Regions from separate parts of the Scandinavium sp. M-37 genome, predicted to be linked through region 1. Evidence: predicted binding sites of a transcription regulator. Region 1 holds the regulator's gene; each other region holds the start of a gene.
What was found. Region 1 encodes CRP, which controls carbon source genes, mostly activating them, when cyclic AMP is high. Its sites were predicted from a motif close to ATGTGANNNNNNTCACAT; they were not measured.

Region 1 (5,352 bases):
GCCAATCACCGTGTCGACAAAACGAGCCAGAATGAAATGTTCGCCGTTGAGCGTCAGCAGCTGAATGGTGTATACCGCGGTGACCGTAAAGCCCACGGTGGCCCAGCCGTAGCTCTTGCGAATGATCAGATAGCTCGCCAGGGTAATCAATAACATCGACGCCAGGGTGTAGCCTTCCGGTACGTGGAAGTGCAGGGTGCCTGCGGCAATCACCAGCCCGGCCAGCGTGCCCGCGGCCCGGTGGAAAATTCGCACGCGCGTTGCGCCGTAGCCGTTTTGCGTCACCAGCAGGACGGTCATCAGGATCCAGTACGGCTTCGGCAGATTCAGCGCCGCCCCCATCAGGCTGGCGATGCTCAGCATCACGCTGATTCGCGCCGCGTTTCGCAGCGCCGGAGATTTAAACGACAGGTAGCTTTTCAGCGCGGCGAAAACCGGCAGACGGCGTTCGTTATCGGCCATCAGATTGCGCGGGTACAGCGGGCGCTGCATCCGCAAGACGCGGGCGATACGGCTGAAATGCCAGGCGCAGAACTGGCCGACGGGATTATCCGGGTGCTGATGGGCGATTTTTTCCAGAGCGCCAATCTGTTTATCCATGTTAAAGCGCTGCGGAAAACGGTGATAAAGAATGTCATCGGCCATCACCCGCAGCCGGGCGGCGATGGTTTGTGCATTCCAGCGGATCACCGCTTCAGCGTGGCTGCGTTCCACCAGTTTTTGCACTTCCGCTGGCTGATGCAGGCTGACTGAAATATGTTCTTGCAGGTCGAGGCCCATCTGGAAGGCGCGCAGCAGGCGCTTGTATTCGTGATTCTGGTTGGCTGCGAGCATATGCATTTGCTGGTAACACTGGGTAATCAGGTCGACTGCCTTCTGCTGACGGTTGAGTAGCGGTGGCAGCGCTTTTTCAGGATCGGTGTGCTGAGTCAGGAGGCTGTATTTGGCTTCACAATAATCCGCTAGCTGGCGATAGAGCAGGCTCAGGGATTCGCGCAGCGGCTGTTCGCGCCACATCCAGAACCAGAACCAGTTAAACAGGCCGTACCACAGAGTGCCGAGAGCGTAAATCAGCAGCGGCTGCCACACCGGCATATTGCCTGCGAGGCTGAGGGTGAAGATCGAGGCAATCAGCGAGGCGGGCAGCAGGCGCGCGTGCAGAGAACTGATTTCGGCGGTAACGCCGAGTAGCATCGCCAGCCCGCTCAGAATAATGGGCAGCGGCACGTCACGCGCCAGCAGCAGCTGTACCGCGAGGCTACAGCCCGCAAACAGCGAGCCGCCAATAATCAGGCGCTTGAAGAAACGTTTGTGGGGCGTGTCCAGCCCGGCAATGTTGCAGCAGGCGGGAACCAATGAAAACAGCAGACCGTACTTGAGATAACCCAGAGCCAGACCGATAGCCACGGGTAAACAGAGCACCAGCGTTTGTCGCAGTGCGTAGTTAATTTCCGGGTGATAAATCAGCCTGCGCCACATGAGGGGAGAGACAAAAACGGCGTACTGCCCCAGGGCAATACGCCGTTAATCTGGCTTAGCGGGTACCGTAAACCACGATAGTTTTACCGTGGGCGGAGATCAGATTCTGATCTTCCAGCATTTTCAGAATACGGCCCACGGTTTCACGTGAGCAGCCAACGATCTGACCGATTTCCTGACGGGTGATTTTAATTTGCATACCGTCCGGGTGGGTCATAGCATCAGGCTGTTTTGCCAGGTTCAGCAGCGTCTGCGCGATACGACCGGTTACGTCGAGGAACGCCAGGTTGCCCACTTTTTCAGAGGTGACCTGCAGGCGACGCGCCATCTGGGAGGAGAGGCGCATCAGAATATCCGGGTTCACCTGGATAAGCTGACGGAATTTTTTGTAGGAGATTTCGGCCACTTCACAAGCGGTTTTCGCCCGAACCCAGGCACTACGCTCCTGACCTTCTTCGAACAGGCCAAGCTCACCGATAAAGTCGCCCTGGTTAAGGTAAGAGAGGATCATCTCTTTACCTTCTTCATCCTTGATGAGTACTGCAACGGAGCCTTTCACGATGTAGTACAGCGTTTCTGCTTTTTCACCCTGGTGAATCAGCGTGCTCTTCGATGGGTACTTATGAATGTGGCAATGAGACAAGAACCATTCAAGGGTAGGGTCTGTTTGCGGTTTGCCAAGCACCATGCGCGGTTATCCTCTGTTATAAGCTGTCTCCAGTGGCAGATAAGACACTGCCGCTGGCTTTGCAATCGTATCCTTCCCTGTGCCTGGGAAGTCGGCTGTCGGATTTTACTGCAGCCTGTAGTGTGATGTCCTCTGCATACATGCAGTACTTCAATGTATTACTGTAGCATCCCGACTGTTTTAGCATAGCTTTTGCCGCGTGTCTCCTGGTGTCTCGCTTCAGCATGACGCACGTCGCCTTCCGTTGCGAGAATTGTTATGTGCGCGTAATCTGTCAGGAAAATTGCAACTCTGGAGTTAACAATTATGCAAGCGCGTGTGAAATGGGTTGAGGGTTTAACCTTCCTGGGCGAGTCTGCTTCTGGCCACCAAATCCTGATGGACGGTAACTCTGGTGACAAAGCGCCAAGCCCGATGGAAATGGTGCTGATGGCCGCGGGAGGATGCAGCGCGATTGACGTGGTATCGATTCTGCAAAAGGGGCGTCATGACGTGACCGATTGCGAGGTGAAGTTGACCTCTGAGCGTCGTGAAGAAGCTCCGCGTTTGTTTACCCACATTAATTTGCACTTCATCGTGACCGGGAAAGAGCTGAAAGAAGCCGCGGTGTCGCGTGCGGTGGATTTGTCCGCTGAGAAATACTGCTCGGTGGCGCTGATGCTGGAGAAAGCGGCGAAAATTACCCATTCGTTTGAAGTGGTCGAAGGGTAAGCCGCCTGCCCGGTGGCGCTGCGCTGACCGGGCCTACTGTTTTTCGGATGACATCAACCTATCTTTTTGCCTTCCATCAACCGCTCGACCAGCGGCGACATAATCAGCTCCATAGCCAGCCCCATCTTCCCGCCCGGCACCACTAATGTATTCATGTGAGAAATGAATGAACCCTGTAGCATCGCCAGCAGCCAGGGGAAATCAATATCGCCCAGATTCTGGAAATGGATGACCACAAAGCTTTCATCGAGCGAGGGGATCCCTTTCGCCGCGAACGGGTTGGAGGTGTCCACGGTGGGTACGCGCTGGAAGTTAATGTGGGTACGTGAGAACTGCGGGGTGATGAAGTTGATATAGTCTTCCATCGAACGCACCACTGAATCCATGACTGCTTCCCGGGAATGTCCGCGTTCGCTGGTGTCACGCGTCAGCTTTTGGATCCATTCGAGGTTCACAATCGGCACCACGCCGACCAGCAAATCGACGTGTTTTGCCACGTCGTGCTGCGGGGTTACAACCCCGCCGTGCAGGCCTTCATAAAACAGCACATCGGAGGGTTCAGGCAGCGGTTGCCACGGCGTAAACGTCCCAGGCACCTGATTCCACGGCACCGCCTCGTCGTAGGTATGCAGGTATTTACGCGACTGCCCGCTGCCGTCCAGGCCATAGGTCAAAAACGTCTGTTCGAGTAGGCCGAAATCGTTGGCGTCCGGGCCAAAATAACTGATGTGTCGACCCATATCGCGCGCTTTGCGGATGGCCATGTCCATTTCTGGGCGGGTGTAACGGTGGAAACTGTCGCCTTCCACTTCCGCAGCGGTCAGATTGAGTTGGGCAAAGATTTTACGGAAGGCGAGGCTGGTGGTGGTGGTTCCCGCGCCGCTGGAGCCGGTCACGGCGATCACCGGATGTTTGGCAGACATAACTACTCCCTGAAGCAGTAATATTTTTGAGTATAGTCAGCCGTGGAATTGGGTACGGGGCATTAGGTTCACCGTCTCGTGCAGTTCGGACCACACCAGGACGACGTCCCCGCTTTTCAATTGTTGTTTTACGTCGGCGACCTTGTCTTCTAGCGAACGTTCATGTTCACCATAATCGGTACCTTCGCGCAACACAAAGCTTTCAATCAGATTTTCGAGCGTTTCGGGAGCCAGGTTTTCCCAGGGAATAATCATTGTATTGCTCCTAACCATTGTGTCAGCCAGGCCGGGATGCGTTTTTCGAGCCACATTTCCGGATGGCGCAGCGTACCGCCGACAAAACCGACGTGGCCGCCATGCTCGGTCAGCTGATACTGAATGTTTGCCGGAAGCTCTTCCTGAGCGGGAATCGAGTGATGATCCATAAAGGGGTCATCTTTAGCATGAATGATCAGCGTCGGTTTGGTTATCTGACTCAGCACCGACATCGCGCTACACTGGCGGTAGTAATCTATCGCATCGGCAAATCCGTGGATTTTCGAGGTGATCAAATCGTCGAACTCACGAATGCGGCGCACGCTTTTCAGGCGCTTCAAATCAACGGGTAAGGTCCCCGGATAGGCTTTCAGCTTGCGCGAGGCGTTGGCTTTCAGCAGGTTCAGGAGATAGCGCTGATAAACGCGCGAGAAGCCTTTATCCATATGGTAGCTGCAGGCTTCGAGCATGAACGGTGCAGAGACGATAACCGCCGCGTCGAGCGGGGTGCTGTCGCCCTCTTTGGCTAGCAGGCAGCCGAGCATATTACCCCCGAGCGAATAGCCCACCGCGGCGGTCGGTACGTTGCCAAATTCCCGGCGCAGCCAGGAAAGGAACCAGGTGCCGTCTTCGGTTTCACCCGAATGGTAGATACGCTGATTGCGGTTCGGTTCCCCACTGCAACCGCGAAAATGCATCACGACTCCGAGCCAACCGCGCTGCTGTGCCGCGTGGATAAGACCGTGGGCGTATGGGCTGTACAGGCTGCCTTCCAGACCGTGGAACACCACCAGACGGGGCTTATGCCGTGCCTGGTTGGGATCTTCACTCCACGCCAGATCGACAAAGTCCCCGTCCGGAAGCTCAAGACGCTGCCAGTGCGGCGTGAATAGCACTTTGCGACGGATAAGACGTGGCAGCATGGTTTGCAGATGGCAGTTGCGCACGCCCTTCATCGGCACAAAGGTGTCGTTCTCTCCTGGTGGTACTTCAAAGTCTACTGGGGTTACCTGAGCCATACTCACTCTTCCTGCAGCATCTGTTCCAGTTGCTCGTGCGCATCCAGCCACGCCATTTCACACTCTTCCAGCCCGGATTTGGCGGTGGCCTGCTGTTGCAAACATTCGGTCAGTTCGGCTTTACGCGCCTGCTCGTACAGGCCGCTGTCGCCAAGCTTTTCTTCTGCGGCGGCCAGTTTGGCATTGAGTTTTTCCATCTCTTTTTCCAGACGGGTAATCTCTTTGCGCAGCGGCTGCGTCAGGGTACGAAGTTCTGCTTCGCGACGTTTCTGATCTT
Region 2 (5,352 bases), on a different contig from region 1:
CGATAGCCACCTGACGGTTCGGGTCAACGGAAATCCCACCCCATTCGAACATCCCCAGGTTACCCGGGAACACCAGCGTGCCCTGCTCAGACGGTGGCGTGAAGATGCCCTCGTAGCGCAGTTGATGGAACATCACACGGCACACCAGCTGGTCGAACATGGTGGCACCCCACATGTCCGCGCCGCTCATGTCTTTCTTCGGCCGGAAGGAGAGGTCAGAGAACGGCTGAGTTGGGCTCAGACGGTCGCCTTTTGCAGGGCCCTGTGGAACCGGTTTTTCTGGCGCTGGCACAACGAGTTCGCCGTTACGACGGTCGAGCACGAAGATGTTGCCAGTTTTCGCCGGGGCGTAAACCACCGGTACGGTTTTGCCGTCAACGGTGATATCCGCCAGCGTCGGCTGTGACGGATGGTCCATATCCCAGAGATCGTGATGAACGGTCTGGTAACTCCAGGCCAGCTTACCGGTGGTCGCATTCAGCGCCACGATAGAGTTGGCATAGCGTTCCTGCTCCGGCGTGCGATTGCCGCCCCAGATATCCGGAGTGGAGACGCCCATCGGCAGATACACCAGATCCAGCTTCGCGTCATAGGCGGCAGGCGCCCAGGAGTTCGGCGAGTTCAGGCTGAATTTGTGCTCGTCATTCGGGATAGCGTTAGGATCTTTCGCACCCGGATCAAAGGCCCACAGCAGTTTACCGGTGTTCACGTCGAAACCACGGATCACACCAGACGCTTCACGGGTCGAGAAGTTATCGGTCACGGAACCGGCGATGACGATGGTGGTATCGGTCACGATTGGCGGCGACGTCGGCTCGTACATGCCCGGCGTAGTGACCGGCTGGTTAGTCTGCAGATTCAGCACGCCTTTGTTGCCAAAGCTTTCACACAGCTTGCCGTTATCGGCATTCAGCGCGAACAGACGACCGTCGTTCACCGGCAGCAGGATACGGCGCGGGCAGTCTGCAACGACATTCGCCGGGGCGCTATCCGCTTTCGCTTCGTGATAAGACACACCGCGGCACGTTACGTGCTGGAAGAAGGTGTTGGTATTGAGCTGCGGGTCGAAGTGCCATTTCTCTTTCCCGGTGGCCGCATCCAGAGCAAACAGACGCTGGTGCGCGGAACAGAGATACAGCATGTCGCCGACTTTAATTGGCGTCACTTCGTTAGTGATTTCACCCGGATCGTTCGGCTGCTTCAGATCGCCAGTCCGGAAGACCCAGGCTTCTTTCAGCTGATGAACGTTGTCGGCGTTGATTTGCTTCAGTGGAGACCAGCGCTGGCCTTCCTGATTACGACCATACGCAGGCCAGTCCTGATCGGCAACCTGAGAAATCGGGGTTGCTGGCGTCACGTCGGTGCTCAGCGTGCCGTTGATTTCCTGCGGATCGTGGAAGCCCGCCCAGGTCAGAATGCCCCCAGAAATCAGCAACACCACCACCAGGGCGGCAACAGCCCCGCTGGATGGCACAATCAGGCGACGCCAGACAAATGGCAGGATAAGCCAGATGCCGAAGAACACCAGAATGTCGCTGCGCGGCGTCAGTGCCCAGAAGTCGAAGCCGACTTCCCAGACGCCCCAAATCATGGTCACCAGCAGCACCAGCGCATACAGCCACAGGGCGGAACGCTTACCGCGCCACAGCATGGCGGTGACGGCCAGCATCACGAGTCCGACGATAGGGTAGTACCATGACCCGCCTAAGGAGACGAGCCAGACCCCACCGATTAAGAGATACAGCCCGCAAAAGGCTGCAAACAGCGCCGTCAGCTTCACCAGAAGCCCGGTCTGTTGTGGTTTTGTTTCTGCCATAGAAAGCACACCTGTATGTTGTTAATTTTTTAGTAGCAATTAATTATAGGATTTAACAAGTGTGATCGGAATCACAAATTGAGCTTTCTTATCTCATACACCCCATAAATGCTTTTGCTGGTATACTGCATGGCTTGCCGATCAACCGCGCAGGCACTGACCCGCGTGGTTGAAAGATTTACCCTGAAATCATATGGTTAGTGTTATGAAACATACTGTTGAAGTGATGATCCCGGAAGCGGAGATCAAAGCACGTATCGCCGAATTGGGCCGTCAAATTACCGAACATTATCAGGACAGCGGCAGCGATATGGTGCTGGTTGGCCTGCTGCGTGGCTCATTTATGTTCATGGCAGACCTGTGCCGTGAAGTGCACGTCTCCCATGAAGTCGATTTTATGACGGCTTCCAGCTACGGCAGCGGTATGTCGACCACTCGTGATGTGAAAATCCTTAAAGATCTCGATGAAGATATCCGCGGTAAAGATGTGCTGATTGTCGAAGACATCATCGACTCCGGGAACACGCTCTCTAAAGTGCGTGAAATCCTCAGCCTGCGTGGCCCGAAATCGCTGGCGATTTGCACCCTGCTGGATAAACCAGAGCGTCGTGAAGTTGAGGTGCCGGTCGAGTTTGTGGGCTTCTCGATTCCTGATGAATTCGTGGTGGGGTATGGAATTGATTACGCACAGCGTTATCGCCATCTGCCGTATGTCGGGAAAGTGGTGCCGCTCGACGAATAAAAAATTGCCCGGTGAGACCGGGCATTTTTTACTGATTTATTTGTGATTGATGTGGCGGGTATGGAGGTTGGAAATCGCTTTGCGGTAACCCTGCTCCAGGCTTTCGCGGTTGGTCGCGGTGACGTCGAGGTCACGCAGCAGGCCGTCGTGAATGCCGTAGGCCCAGCCGTGAATATTCACTTTCTGCCCGCGTTTCCAGGCGGACTGCATGATAGTCGAGTGGCCGAGGTTATAAACCTGCTCCATTACGTTCAGTTCGCACAGGGTATCGAGGCGACGATCCTGCGGCATTTCGCCAAGCAGGGAGCTGTGTTTGTACCAGATGTCGCGAATGTGGAGTAGCCAGTTGTCGATAAGCCCCAACTCCGGATTCTCAACCGCAGCCTGCACACCGCCGCAGCCGTAGTGACCGCAGATGATGATATGCTCGACTTCCAGTACATCTACTGCATACTGAACCACGGACAGGCAGTTTAGGTCGGTGTGAATCACCAGGTTTGCCACGTTACGGTGAACGAACAGTTCACCCGGCTCAAGACCCGTCAGACGTTCAGCAGGAACGCGACTGTCGGAGCATCCAATCCATAGAAAGCGCGGTTTCTGCGCCTTTGCCAGTTTCTCAAAGAAACCAGGATCCTCTTCATTCAGCATCTTTGACCATAGTGCATTATTGCTGATGAGTGTATCTATGTCGTTCATGGAAGTTAATGACCTGTAACCAAGTTAGTGCGTTGAGCTAATATAGGTCAACTCGGCTTTATTTAAAACCATACAACGATTGCAAGATTTTAAAAGAGACATTGAATGACCATTGCACTTGAATTGAAACAGCTTAAAAAGACCTATCCAGGCGGCGTTCAGGCGCTGCGTGGCATCGACTTGACGGTCGAAGCCGGGGACTTTTATGCGCTGCTGGGCCCCAACGGTGCGGGAAAATCCACGACAATCGGGATTATCAGCTCGCTGGTGAACAAAACCTCCGGTCAGGTGAACGTCTTTGGCTACGATCTGGCGAAAGACGTGGTTAACGCCAAGCGTCAGCTCGGGCTGGTGCCGCAGGAGTTCAACTTCAACCCGTTTGAAACGGTGCAGCAGATTGTCGTCAACCAGGCCGGTTACTACGGCGTTGAACGCAAAGAAGCGGTTGCCCGCAGCGAAAAATACCTGAAGCAGCTCGATCTGTGGGAAAAACGCAACGAACGTGCGCGGATGTTATCCGGCGGTATGAAGCGTCGTCTGATGATTGCTCGCGCGCTGATGCATGAGCCAAAACTGCTGATCCTTGATGAGCCAACGGCGGGCGTAGACATCGAACTGCGTCGTTCGATGTGGAGCTTCCTCAAAGATCTCAACGATAAAGGCACCACCATTATTCTCACCACCCACTATCTGGAAGAAGCAGAAATGCTGTGCCGTAACATCGGCATTATCCAGCACGGCGAGCTGGTGGAAAACACGTCGATGAAAAACCTGTTGTCGAAGCTGAAATCGGAAACCTTCATCCTCGACCTCGCGGCGAAAAGCCCGCTGCCGAAGCTGGACGGGTATCAGTACCGTCTGGTCGATACCTCCACGCTGGAAGTGGAAGTGCTGCGCGAGCAGGGAATTAACAGCGTCTTCGCACAGCTGAGTGAGCAGGGCGTGCAGGTATTGAGTATGCGTAACAAGGCTAACCGTCTGGAAGAGCTGTTCGTCACGCTGGTTCACACTAAGTCAGGAGAACGGGCATGATGCAGCTGTATTGGGTGGCGCTGAAAAGTATCTGGGCCAAAGAAATTAACCGCTTTATGCGGATCTGGGTTCAGACCCTTGTGCCACCGGTCATTACCATGACCCTCTATTTCATCATCTTCGGTAACCTGATTGGTTCTCGGATTGGCGAAATGCATGGCTTCACCTACATGCAGTTCATCGTACCGGGCCTGATCATGATGGCGGTGATCACCAACGCCTACGCCAACGTCGCCTCTTCGTTCTTCAGCGCCAAGTTCCAGCGCAACATTGAAGAGCTGCTGGTGGCCCCGGTGCCGACGCACGTAGTGATCGCCGGTTATGTCGGCGGCGGCGTGGCGCGCGGGCTGTGCGTCGGGGTGCTGGTCACCGCCATTTCGCTGTTCTTCGTCCCGTTCCAGGTACACTCCTGGCTGTTCGTTGGGCTGACCCTGCTGCTGACGGCTATCCTGTTCTCACTGGCGGGCCTGCTGAATGCGGTGTTTGCCAAAACGTTTGATGATATCAGCCTGATCCCGACCTTCGTGCTGACGCCGCTGACCTACCTCGGCGGGGTGTTCTATTCCCTGACGCTGCTGCCGCCGTTCTGGCAGGCGCTGTCGCATCTGAACCCGATTGTGTACATGATAAGCGGCTTCCGCTTCGGTTTCCTCGGTATCTCCGACGTGCCGCTGTTCACTACCGTTGGCGTACTGGTGGTATTTATCGTCGCGTTTTATGCTACCTGCTGGTACCTCATCCAGCGCGGTCGCGGGCTGCGTAGCTAAGCCTCTCTTTTGGCCGGGCCGCACTCTGCGCCCGGCCAACCAAACCTTGATCGATCGCACCCCTCCTCAACTTTCACTCCGCTAAACTACTTGCCTGCTTAGGAGCTGGACTATGTTGGGTTGGGTAATTACCTGTCATGACGATCGGGCGCAGGCGCTGCTGGATCAACTCGAAAAGAAGTATGGAACACTGCCCCAATGTCGGGCGGTGAGCTTTTGGCGTGGGCTTAGCACCAATATGCTCAGCCGAATGATGTGTGACGCCCTGCATGAAACCGACACCGGCGACGGAGTTA
Region 3 (5,352 bases), on a different contig from region 1:
AGACCCCAACGTCCCGCCGGGATACGGTCAAGGATTTCCGCACTGCGCTGCTCATCGGCACGCAGCTGCTGGGTGTTGTTGGTGGCCATATAGCCCGGGGCAATCGCATTCACGTTGATGCCATGTTTTGCCCACTCGTTCGCCAGCAGGCGAGTTACGCCCATTACGCCGCTTTTCGATGCGGTGTAAGAAGGTACACGGATCCCGCCCTGGAAAGAGAGCATCGAGGCAATATTAATGATTTTGCCGCCGTTGCCCTGGCTGATGAAGTGCTTCGCCGCCGCCTGAGACATAAAGAACACCGCTTTGATGTTCAGGTTCATCACGTCGTCCCAGTCCTTCTCGCTGAACTCAATCGCATCCTGGCGACGAATCAGTCCGGCGTTATTCACCAGAATATCAATATGTCCAAATTCGGCGACTGCGCGTTCCAGCAGCTGAGGAATACCGTCAATATTACGCAGGTCGGCAGTCAGGCTGAGAAAACGGCGGCCACGGGAAGTGACCTGCTCGATAGTCTCGGTCGGTTCAACGATGTTAATGCCGACGATATCACAGCCCGCTTCCGCCAGGCCGATGGCCATCCCCTGACCTAAACCGGTGTCACACCCGGTGACTACAGCGACTTTGCCTGCCAGTGAAAATGTATCGAGAATCATAAAAAAATCCTTACTCATTTTGCGCCTGCATTCGACAGGCAAGATGATGGTTTGCCCGCGATTTAACGCAGATCTTTAACGGCGACGTGGTCCATATCATCGAAGACCTGGTTTTCACCAACCATGCCCCAGATAAAGGTGTAGGCCTGTGTGCCCACGCCTGAATGAATCGACCAGCTCGGTGAAATCACCGCTTGCTCGTTGTGCATCACGATATGGCGTGTCTCCTGCGGCTGTCCCATCATGTGGAATACGCAGGCGTCATCGGCCATATTGAAATAGAAGTACACTTCCATCCGACGCTCATGGGTATGACACGGCATGGTGTTCCACAGGTTACCCGGAGCCAGTTCGGTCAGACCCATGCTGAGCTGGCAGGTTTCCAGCACGTCCGGCACAAAGTATTTATTGATTGTGCGGCGGTTACTGGTGAGGTTATCGCCGAGGGTGACCGGCGCAACATCGGCTGGCGTCACTTTTTTGGTCGGATAAGTGGAGTGTGCCGGGGCGCAGTTGTAGTAAAACTTGGCGGGTTTCGCCGGGTCGATGCTTGCAAACACCACCTCTTTCGCCCCCTTGCCGACATACAGCGCATCGCGATGGCCGATTTCATAGCATTTGCCGTCGACCGTAATGGTGCCCGGGCCACCGATATTGATAACGCCCAACTCGCGGCGTTCGAGGAAATAGCTCACGCCCAGTTGCTTCCCGACTTCACCGCCGACGGACACCGTTTTGGCAACCGGCATAATCCCGCCCACAATAATGCGGTCGATATGGCTGTACACCATGGTGTACTCGTCTGCGACAAATACCTGCTCAACTAAAAATTCATTGCGCAGTCCCTGCGTGTCGAGGGTTTTGGCGTGCGCACTGTGGATGCTTTGTCTGATGTCCACATTTACCTCCAGCTAAAGTTGTCCATTTTGAAAAGCAGTTTCGCTTTTCCGTTAAGGTCATCTTAGTCTTCCGCTGATGGGTTTTCAATTACAAATAAAACAGTGTTTCACTTTTTCTGCATTAAAATACCAGAAATGCAAAAGCGATCACGTTCCTGCTGGATAGCCCGCCAGGAACAGAGATTAAAAAACCATGACAAACAATAAGTTGCACAACCTTTAAAAAAGGACGCGTATGAACTCAAAGCGGGTTTAAAATCAAAGATCAGAGGTCAAAAAGGAAGGGATATCAACCCGACAGCAGGGTGCAGCCGGGCAAAGTAAATTTATTCGCGCTCAACCGCCAGGGCAACCCCCTGCCCGCCGCCGATGCACAGCGTTGCCAGCCCTTTACGGGCATCGCGCTTGATCATTTCATGCACCAGCGACACCAAAATACGACAGCCGGACGCGCCAATCGGATGGCCCAGGGCAATCGCCCCGCCGTTAACGTTGACGCGCGATTCGTCCCACTCCAGCACTTTACCGACCGAAATGGCCTGAGCGGCAAATGCCTCGTTGGCCTCAATCAAATCGACGTCGTTCAACTGCCAACCCACGCGTTCCAGACAACGGCGTGTGGCATAAACTGGCGCAATCCCCATCAGCGCAGGATCGACCCCGACGCTGGCGAAGGCGCGGATCCGGGCCAGAATCGGCAGATTCAGCTCCATCGCTTTGGATTCACTCATCATCATCACCGCCGCCGCACCGTCGTTGATCGACGACGCGTTCCCCGCAGTCACCGACCCGAGGGTATCAAATGCGGGCATCAGACGAGCCAGCCCTTCGGCGCTGGCATCAGTGCGCGGCTGCTCATCGGTGTCCACCACCTGAGTGAGGCCGTTTTGCTGCACATTCACTACCGGCACAATTTCATCGCGAAAGCGCCCGGAATCAATTGCCCGACGCGCTTTTTGCTGCGAACTGAGCGCCCAGGCATCCTGCAATTCACGCGAAATACCGTATTCCCGGGCCAGATTTTCGGCGGTCACGCCCATGTGATAATCATTGAACGCATCCCACAGCCCGTCGTGAACCAGGCTGTCGAGCAGCTGACTGTTACCCAGTTGTGCCCCGGTACGGCTGTCGGTTAACACATGCGGCGCGCGGCTCATGTTTTCCTGTCCGCCAGCAATCACCACATCAGCCTCACCGCACTGAATCGCCTGAGTGGCGAGATGCAGCGCCTTGAGACCTGAGCCGCAGACATCGTTGATGGTTATCGCGGAAACGGTATTTGGCAGCCCACCTTTTATGGCCGACTGCCGCGCAGGGTTTTGCCCGGCGCCCGCGGTCAGTACCTGTCCGAGGATAACCTCATCGACCACCATGGGATCTATTCCGGTACGATCCACCAGTGCCTGCACCACTACGCTCCCCAGTTCAACCGCCGTAAAACGCGACAATGCCCCCTGGAAGCAGCCAATCGGCGTACGTACGGCACCTACGATAACGACGTCTTTCATCCCGACCTCAGCGCAAATAATCAGCGCTATAGTAGAGCATTGTTATCAACTATTATCGTAATTGTTTAAAAAAAGTGAGTTTTATCACAAAGGATATCGCCTTCACGTAACATTCATCTGGCGTATGAATGCTAACCACAATTCTCCCTCCCCCGCGCTGGTTGAAATAAGGTAAACTCGCCGCTGTTTTTTCGTTATCTGGTTTAAAAGTTCAACTAATGTCGAAATTATGGTCAAAAGACGAAACCCTCTGGAGTTTCGCCTTATATGGTACTGCGGTAGGGGCTGGCACCCTGTTCCTGCCGATTCAGCTGGGCTCCGCAGGAGCTATGGTGCTGCTGGTAACTGCCCTGGTCGCCTGGCCGTTAACCTATTGGCCGCACCGTGCCCTGTGCCGTTTTATTCTCTCTGCAAACCTGCCCGCTAACGTTGGGATCACCGGCGCGGTCAATCATTACTACGGTAAGAAAATCGGTAATCTCATCACTGCGCTCTATTTCATCGCCTTCTTTGTGGTGGTGCTGATCTACGCCGTGGCGATTACCAATTCTCTCACGGAACAGCTGGCAAAACAGATGACGGTGACGCTCGGCGTGCGGATGCTGGTAAGCCTGGCGGTAGTGCTGGTACTCAACCTTATCTTCCTGATGGGCCGCCACGCGACGCTGAAGGTGATGGGTTTTCTGGTGTTTCCACTGATTGCCTACTTCCTGTTCCTGTCGCTCTACCTGACCGGCTCCTGGGAACCGGCCAGATTCAGCGGTCAGCTAAGCTTTTCGCCACAGACGCTGCACCAGATTTGGCTCTCCATTCCCGTGATGGTTTTCGCTTTTAGCCATACGCCGATTATCTCGACCTTCGCCATCGACAGACGCGAAAAGTTTGGCGATGCGGCCATGGATAAATGCAAAAAGATTATGCGGATTGCCTACCTCATTATCTGCCTGAGCGTGCTGTTCTTTGTCTTCAGCTGCCTGTTGGCTATCCCGGAAGGCTACATCACCCACGCCAAAAATGAGGGTGTCACCATTCTTTCGGCGCTGGCGATGATGCCTGCGGCACCGCACTGGCTGGCGGTTTCTGGCATTATTGTGGCGATCGTAGCGATGTCAAAATCGTTCCTCGGCACCTATTTCGGCGTGATTGAAGGTGCCAGCGAAATGGTGCGCACCACCCTGAATCAGGTCGGCGTACGTAAAAGCCGCGCCTTTAACCGCGCGACCTCCATTTTGCTGGTCTCCGCCGTGACCTTCGCGGTGTGCTGCATTAATCCCAACGCGATTTCGATGATTTATGCCATCAGCGGGCCGTTGATTGCGATGATCCTGTTCATCATGCCAACGCTTTCAACCTACGCCATTCCAGCGCTGAAACCGTATCGGTCGGTAGGCAGCCTGCTGACGCTGATTGTCGGCCTGCTCTGCGTCTCGGTGATGTTCTTCGGTTAATGATAGGTTTACACTGACTCGTTGAGCCATTATGAGGATACAGATATGTCCAGCGTTAAACAGTCCGGCAGCTTTACTCTTGGCAATCGCGAAGTCTGGCGTCTCGGTTACGGGGCGATGCAGCTCGCCGGCCCTGGCGTTTTTGGGCCGCCGAAAGATCCGCAGACGGCGGTAAAAGTGCTGCAAGCCGCGCTTGACGCTGGCGTGAATCACATCGATACCTCCGACTTCTACGGGCCGCACGTTACCAACCAAATCATCAAACAAGCGCTGCACCCCTATCCGCAAGAACTGACCATTGTGACTAAGGTCAGCGCGCGTCGTGACGACAAGGGAAACTGGTTACCCGCGCTCTCTGCGCCGGAGCTGACGCAGGCGGTCGAAGACAATCTGCGCAATCTTGGGCTGGACGTGCTGGAGGTGGTGAATCTGCGCAGCATGATAAGCGCCCACGGTCCGGCGGAAGGTTCGCTGGAAGAACCGCTGGAAACGCTTATTAAGCTGAAAGACCGGGGGCTTATCCGTCACATCGGATTGAGCAACGTCACCGCCAAACAGGTAGAAGATGGTCAGAAGATGACCGACATCGCCTGCGTGCAGAACTTCTACAACGTGGCAAATCGTCATGATGACGCGTTGATCGACAGCCTGGCGAAACAGAATATTCCCTACGTGCCGTTCTTCCCGCTCGGCGGCTTCACGCCGTTGCAGTCTCAGGAACTCGATGAGATTGCAGCCAACCTGAACGCTACGCCTATGCAGGTGGCGCTCGCCTGGCTGCTGCAGCGTGCGCCGAACATTCTGCTGATCCCAGGCACCTCATCGCTGGGTCATCTGA
Region 4 (5,352 bases), on a different contig from region 1:
AAAGGTACCGCCGCCCTGGCGACGAAGCAGTAGGCCCTTCGCTTCGAGACGTTGAATCGCCTCACGCAGAGAGGGACGAGAAACGTCGAACTGTTTAGCCAGCTCGCGTTCAGGTGGAAGTTTTTCACCGGGGCGCAGCGTCCCCTCAAGAATCAAAAACTCCAGCTGCTGCTCAATCACATCGGATAATTTTGGTTGGCGGATTTTGCTGTAGGCCATGGTTCCCTGTCTCAAGCCATTTACCCGGAGTCAATTGGTCTTACCAATTCATGGTTCGTGACGGTAAAGTAACAAAGTATTCACCTTCTGTCCATACAGGTTTTGATTGAAATCAGTAAACCGGGCACATTTTAACAACCTTACAGAAGGCATGTTTCAGAACTGCAACTTAGAACATATTTTACGTTTACCCACAAAGAGGGAGATTTAACCTGCGCGAAACGAAAAAGTTTCGCCTCTCTGCATTTACAGTTGCTTTCTTTTTATGCAACTCGTCAGCATCCCTGCACAAAGCAGGTGCATTCGGCCGCACTTACCACTATTCTTCCAGCTGCGGAAGACTCACACGCAACTTTCAGCCATCCGCTATGTAAAAAATAATGTACAGGATATGGAAGTTCATAATGACACACGCTGAGAACCCATTGGGTTCTTAAAAAGCGTAGAAAAATTAATCACTCACGAGGTTTCATAATGGAAGGTCAACAGCAAGGCGAACAGCTGAAGCGCGGCCTGAAAAACCGCCACATTCAGCTGATTGCGCTGGGTGGAGCTATCGGAACGGGCCTGTTTCTGGGCAGCGCCTCCGTTATTCAATCCGCAGGGCCGGGGATCATTCTCGGTTACGCGATAGCAGGGTTCGTGGCCTTTCTGATTATGCGTCAGTTAGGTGAAATGGTCGTTGAAGAGCCGGTCGCAGGTTCCTTTAGCCACTTTGCCTACAAATACTGGGGCAACTTTGCCGGTTTCGCATCCGGCTGGAACTACTGGGTGCTGTATGTCCTGGTGGCGATGGCTGAACTGACGGCAGTCGGGAAATACATCCAGTTCTGGTGGCCTGAAATCCCGACCTGGGCATCAGCAGCGGTGTTCTTTGTGGCAATTAACCTCATTAACCTGACCAACGTGAAAGTGTTCGGGGAGATGGAGTTCTGGTTTGCCATCATCAAAGTTGTCGCGGTAGTGGCGATGATCCTGTTCGGTGGCTGGCTACTGTTCAGCGGCAATGGTGGCCCACAGGCAACCGTGCGCAACCTGTGGGAACAGGGCGGCTTCCTGCCGCATGGCATCCAGGGGCTGGTGATGATGATGGCGATCATCATGTTCTCCTTTGGCGGCCTTGAGCTGGTCGGCATTACCGCCGCCGAAGCCGATGACCCGCAGAAGAGCATCCCGAAAGCCACCAATCAGGTTATCTACCGTATCCTGATTTTCTATGTAGGCTCGCTGGCCGTTCTGCTGTCACTGCTGCCGTGGACCCGCGTCACCTCTGACACCAGCCCGTTCGTGCTGATTTTCCACGAGCTGGGGGACACCTTCGTGGCGAACGCCCTGAACGTGGTGGTACTGACTGCCGCGCTGTCGGTCTACAACAGCTGCGTCTATTGCAACAGCCGGATGCTGTTCGGCCTGGCCCAGCAGGGCAATGCCCCGAAAGCGCTGACCAAAGTCGACAAGCGTGGTGTACCGGTAAACACGATTCTGGTGTCTGCGGTGTTCACCGCACTGTGCGTGCTGATCAACTACCTGGCACCGGAATCGGCCTTCGGTCTGCTGATGGCGCTGGTGGTTTCTGCGCTGGTCATCAACTGGGCGATGATTAGCCTGGCGCACATGAAGTTCCGTCGGGCGAAGCAGCAGCAGGGCCTGAGCACTCGCTTCCCTGCCCTGTTCTATCCGCTGGGAAACTGGATTTGCCTGTTTACCGTTGCCGCAGTGCTGGTCATCATGCTGATGACGCCGGGCATGGCCATATCCGTATATCTGATCCCAGTGTGGATTGTGATTCTGGGCATTGGCTATCTGGTTAAACAGAGAGGGGCGAAAGCCGTTCGCGCGTAATCCCATCCTCTCTTACTACGCTGATTATCCACATGGTGTAGCGGCTGAAAACCGCTACACCAGCATGTTACGCGCTTCACACTTTCCTCCCCACAGCTGATTTATCCATATCATCACCGCATTCCTGCTACGCATTTTTTTGAAAGCCTGCGAATAATCATCTGCATATCTCATTGCGGAGAAGTGTCGATGGACAACAACAAATTATCGGTAAAAGAAAAGATCGGCTACGGAATGGGCGACGCGGGATGCAACATCATCTTCGGCGCCATTATGTTGTTTGTTAACTATTTTTATACGGATATTTTCGGTTTAGCCCCGGCGCTGGTCGGGGTGTTACTGCTCTCAATTCGCGTCATCGACGCGGTGACGGACCCGATTATGGGGGCAATGGCGGACCGCACCCGCAGTAAATATGGTCGTTTTCGGCCGTGGCTACTGTGGATTGCCTTCCCCTACGCGCTGTTCAGCGTGCTGATGTTCACCACCCCGGAATGGAGTTACAGCAGCAAGGTTATCTATGCCTTCGTGACCTACTTCCTGCTGTCGATAACCTATACGGCGATCAACATTCCTTATTGTTCGCTCGGGAGCGTTATCACCAACGATCCGAAAGAGCGCGTGGCGTGTCAGTCCTATCGCTTCGTGATGGTCGGCATTGCCACCCTGTTGCTGTCGCTGACCTTACTGCCAATGGTCGACTGGTTTGGCGGCGATAACAAAGCCAAAGGCTATCAAATGGCGATGACCGTGCTGGCGTTTATCGGCATGTGTATGTTCCTGTTCTGCTTTGCCACCGTGCGTGAACGCGTGCGTCCGGCGGTGCAAACCAACGATGAACTCAAGCGTGATCTTAAAGACGTGTGGAAAAACGATCAGTGGGTGCGCATCCTGCTGCTGACCCTGTGCAATGTCTGCCCGGGCTTTATCCGCATGGCGGCGACCATGTACTACGTTACCTGGGTAATGCAACAGAGCACCCATTTCGCCACGCTGTTTATCAGCCTCGGCGTGGTCGGGATGATGATCGGCAGTATGTTAGCGAAGGTATTGACCGACCGCTGGTGCAAACTGCAGGTGTTCTTCTGGACCAACATTGCGCTAGCGATTTTCTCCTGCGCCTTCTACTTCTTCGATCCGCACGCCACGATGATGATCATGGTGCTCTATTTCCTGCTCAACATCCTGCATCAGATCCCTTCCCCGCTGCACTGGTCGCTGATGGCCGATGTGGACGACTATGGCGAATGGAAAACAGGTAAACGCATCACCGGCATCAGCTTCTCCGGCAACCTGTTCTTCCTGAAAGTCGGGCTGGCGGTCGCCGGGGCGATGGTCGGGTTCCTGCTCTCCTGGTATGGTTATGATGCGGGCGCGAAAGCACAAGGCCCGGATGCGCTCAACGGGATCGTGCTGCTGTTCAGCGTCATCCCTGGCGTCGGTTATCTGATTACCGCCGGGGTCGTTCGCCTGCTGAAAGTGGATCGGGAATTAATGAAACAGATCCAGGCCGATCTGGAAAAACGTCGTCAGAACTATCGCGAACTGAGTGAATATCAACAACAGGCAGAGCTGGTGAGGAAACCACAATGAACAATTGGCCTAACCCGTTTATCGAGCAGCGTGCGGACCCATTTATTCTGCATCACGAGGGGGCGTATTACTTCATCGCCTCAGTACCGGAATATGACCGGCTGGAAATCCGCCGCGCCGCTGACATCGCCGGTTTACGCACTGCTGAACCGGTAGTGGTCTGGCGTAAACCCGATAGCGGCCCGATGAGCCAGCTAATTTGGGCGCCGGAACTGCACTGCATTGACGGCACCTGGGTCATCTATTTTGCCGCCACGCACACCCATGACCTTGATGAATTGGGGATGTTCCAGCATCGGATGTTCGCGCTGACCTGTGACGATGCCGACCCGCTGACCGGTGCGTGGCAAGAAAGAGGCCAGGTGAAAACGCCGTTTGATACCTTCGCGCTCGACGCAACCACATTCATGCATCAGGGAAAGCAGTGGTATCTGTGGGCGCAAAAGGCGCCGGATATTGCCGGAAATTCCAATCTGTATCTGGCGGAGCTGGAAAATCCATGGACGCTGAAAGGCCAGCCGGTGATGCTCAGTAAACCCGAATTTGACTGGGAGTGTCGGGGCTTTCTGGTGAACGAAGGCCCGGCGGTGATTGTCCACGGCAACCGCCTGTTCGTCAGCTATTCTGCCAGCGCCACCGATGAGAACTACTGCATGGGCCTGTTATGGATTGATCTCGACGCCGACCCGATGCAGGCCAGCAACTGGCATAAATCACCGCAGCCGGTGTTCACCACCAGCTATGAAAATCGGCAATACGGCCCGGGCCATAACAGCTTTACCCAAACGCCAGACGGCCAGGATGTGCTGGTCTATCACGCCAGAAACTACACCGAAATCGAAGGCGACCCGCTGTATGACCCTAACCGCCATACCCGGTTGAAGCTCATCCACTGGCATGAAAACGGGATGCCTGACTTCGGCGTCCCGCATGCGGATTCGCTGTAAAACAGTGACCGACGCTCCTGACTCTTCAGGAGCGTTTTTTGGTGTAACAGCCCTCTTTTTTTGTCAGACCAATTATTTATTGTTATGTGACAACTTTCTCAATTGACAAAAAACATAACCATCAGAGCAAATATCTCAATAGTCAAATAAACCCCCAGTCCATAGAGTAAAAAATACACACTCATGCCTGGAGAGAAAAATGACAACACTCAGGAAATTATCCGTTGCCGAGAAAATTGGCTTCGGCATGGGCGATGCCGCATGTGGCATCGTTTATTCTTCGGTTACTATGTTCTTAACGTATTTTTATACCGATATTTATGGACTCTCGGCAGCAGCCGTCGGGGTAATGTTTCTGGTGACCCGTATTCTCGACGCCATTACCGATCCGTTAACGGGATTGGTCGCGGATCGGGTACGTACGCGCTGGGGCCATTTTCGGCCATGGTTGATTTGGTTCGCCATTCCTTACGCGGTATTGGCGGTATTAACCTTCACAACGCCAGACTTTGGCGCATCGGGTAAATTACTCTATGCCTATATCACCTATACGTTATTAATGCTGTGCTACACCTTTATCAATATTCCTTACTGTGCACTTGGCGGGGTGATTACAGCTGATGAAAAAGATCGTTTATCCGCGCAATCCTATCGCTTCACCATCTCTTCCCTTGCCGGTCTTGTGGTCTCGGTGGCGACTTTATTCTTAGTCGACTGGCTTGGAAAAGAGAATAAACAGTTTGGTTTCCAG

Region 2: a site for CRP is predicted at 1,876-1,893, ahead of hpt (hypoxanthine phosphoribosyltransferase). Genes of this name have one in related genera too.
Region 3: a site for CRP is predicted at 3,139-3,156, ahead of ACG0Z5_RS05270 (acetyl-CoA C-acetyltransferase). Genes of this name have one in related genera too.
Region 4: a site for CRP is predicted at 2,126-2,143, ahead of ACG0Z5_RS03015 (glycoside-pentoside-hexuronide (GPH):cation symporter). Genes of this name have one in related genera too.

The regions. Positions count from the first base shown of each region.
Region 1 is NZ_JBIGIN010000016.1:56,118-61,469, forward strand. It holds gene ACG0Z5_RS13205 (YccS/YhfK family putative transporter) at 1-1,479, opposite strand, end outside; gene crp (cAMP-activated global transcriptional regulator CRP) at 1,535-2,167, opposite strand; gene ACG0Z5_RS13215 (OsmC family protein) at 2,474-2,878, shown strand; gene ACG0Z5_RS13220 (phosphoribulokinase) at 2,932-3,801, opposite strand; gene ACG0Z5_RS13225 (YheU family protein) at 3,838-4,056, opposite strand; gene ACG0Z5_RS13230 (hydrolase) at 4,053-5,075, opposite strand; gene ACG0Z5_RS13235 (ABC transporter ATP-binding protein) at 5,078-5,352, opposite strand, start outside.
Region 2 is NZ_JBIGIN010000002.1:256,397-261,748, forward strand. It holds gene ACG0Z5_RS03110 (glucose/quinate/shikimate family membrane-bound PQQ-dependent dehydrogenase) at 1-1,816, opposite strand, end outside; gene hpt (hypoxanthine phosphoribosyltransferase) at 2,022-2,558, shown strand; gene can (carbonate dehydratase) at 2,595-3,257, opposite strand; gene ACG0Z5_RS03125 (ABC transporter ATP-binding protein) at 3,363-4,289, shown strand; gene ACG0Z5_RS03130 (ABC transporter permease) at 4,286-5,056, shown strand; gene ACG0Z5_RS03135 (PTS sugar transporter subunit IIA) at 5,169-5,352, shown strand, end outside.
Region 3 is NZ_JBIGIN010000004.1:149,645-154,996, forward strand. It holds gene kduD (2-dehydro-3-deoxy-D-gluconate 5-dehydrogenase KduD) at 1-659, opposite strand, end outside; gene kduI (5-dehydro-4-deoxy-D-glucuronate isomerase) at 722-1,558, opposite strand; gene ACG0Z5_RS05270 (acetyl-CoA C-acetyltransferase) at 1,885-3,066, opposite strand; gene ACG0Z5_RS05275 (amino acid permease) at 3,285-4,514, shown strand; gene ACG0Z5_RS05280 (aldo/keto reductase family oxidoreductase) at 4,560-5,352, shown strand, end outside.
Region 4 is NZ_JBIGIN010000002.1:229,471-234,822, reverse strand. It holds gene pdhR (pyruvate dehydrogenase complex transcriptional repressor PdhR) at 1-219, opposite strand, end outside; gene aroP (aromatic amino acid transporter AroP) at 694-2,061, shown strand; gene ACG0Z5_RS03015 (glycoside-pentoside-hexuronide (GPH):cation symporter) at 2,251-3,654, shown strand; gene ACG0Z5_RS03010 (family 43 glycosylhydrolase) at 3,651-4,601, shown strand; gene ACG0Z5_RS03005 (glycoside-pentoside-hexuronide (GPH):cation symporter) at 4,801-5,352, shown strand, end outside.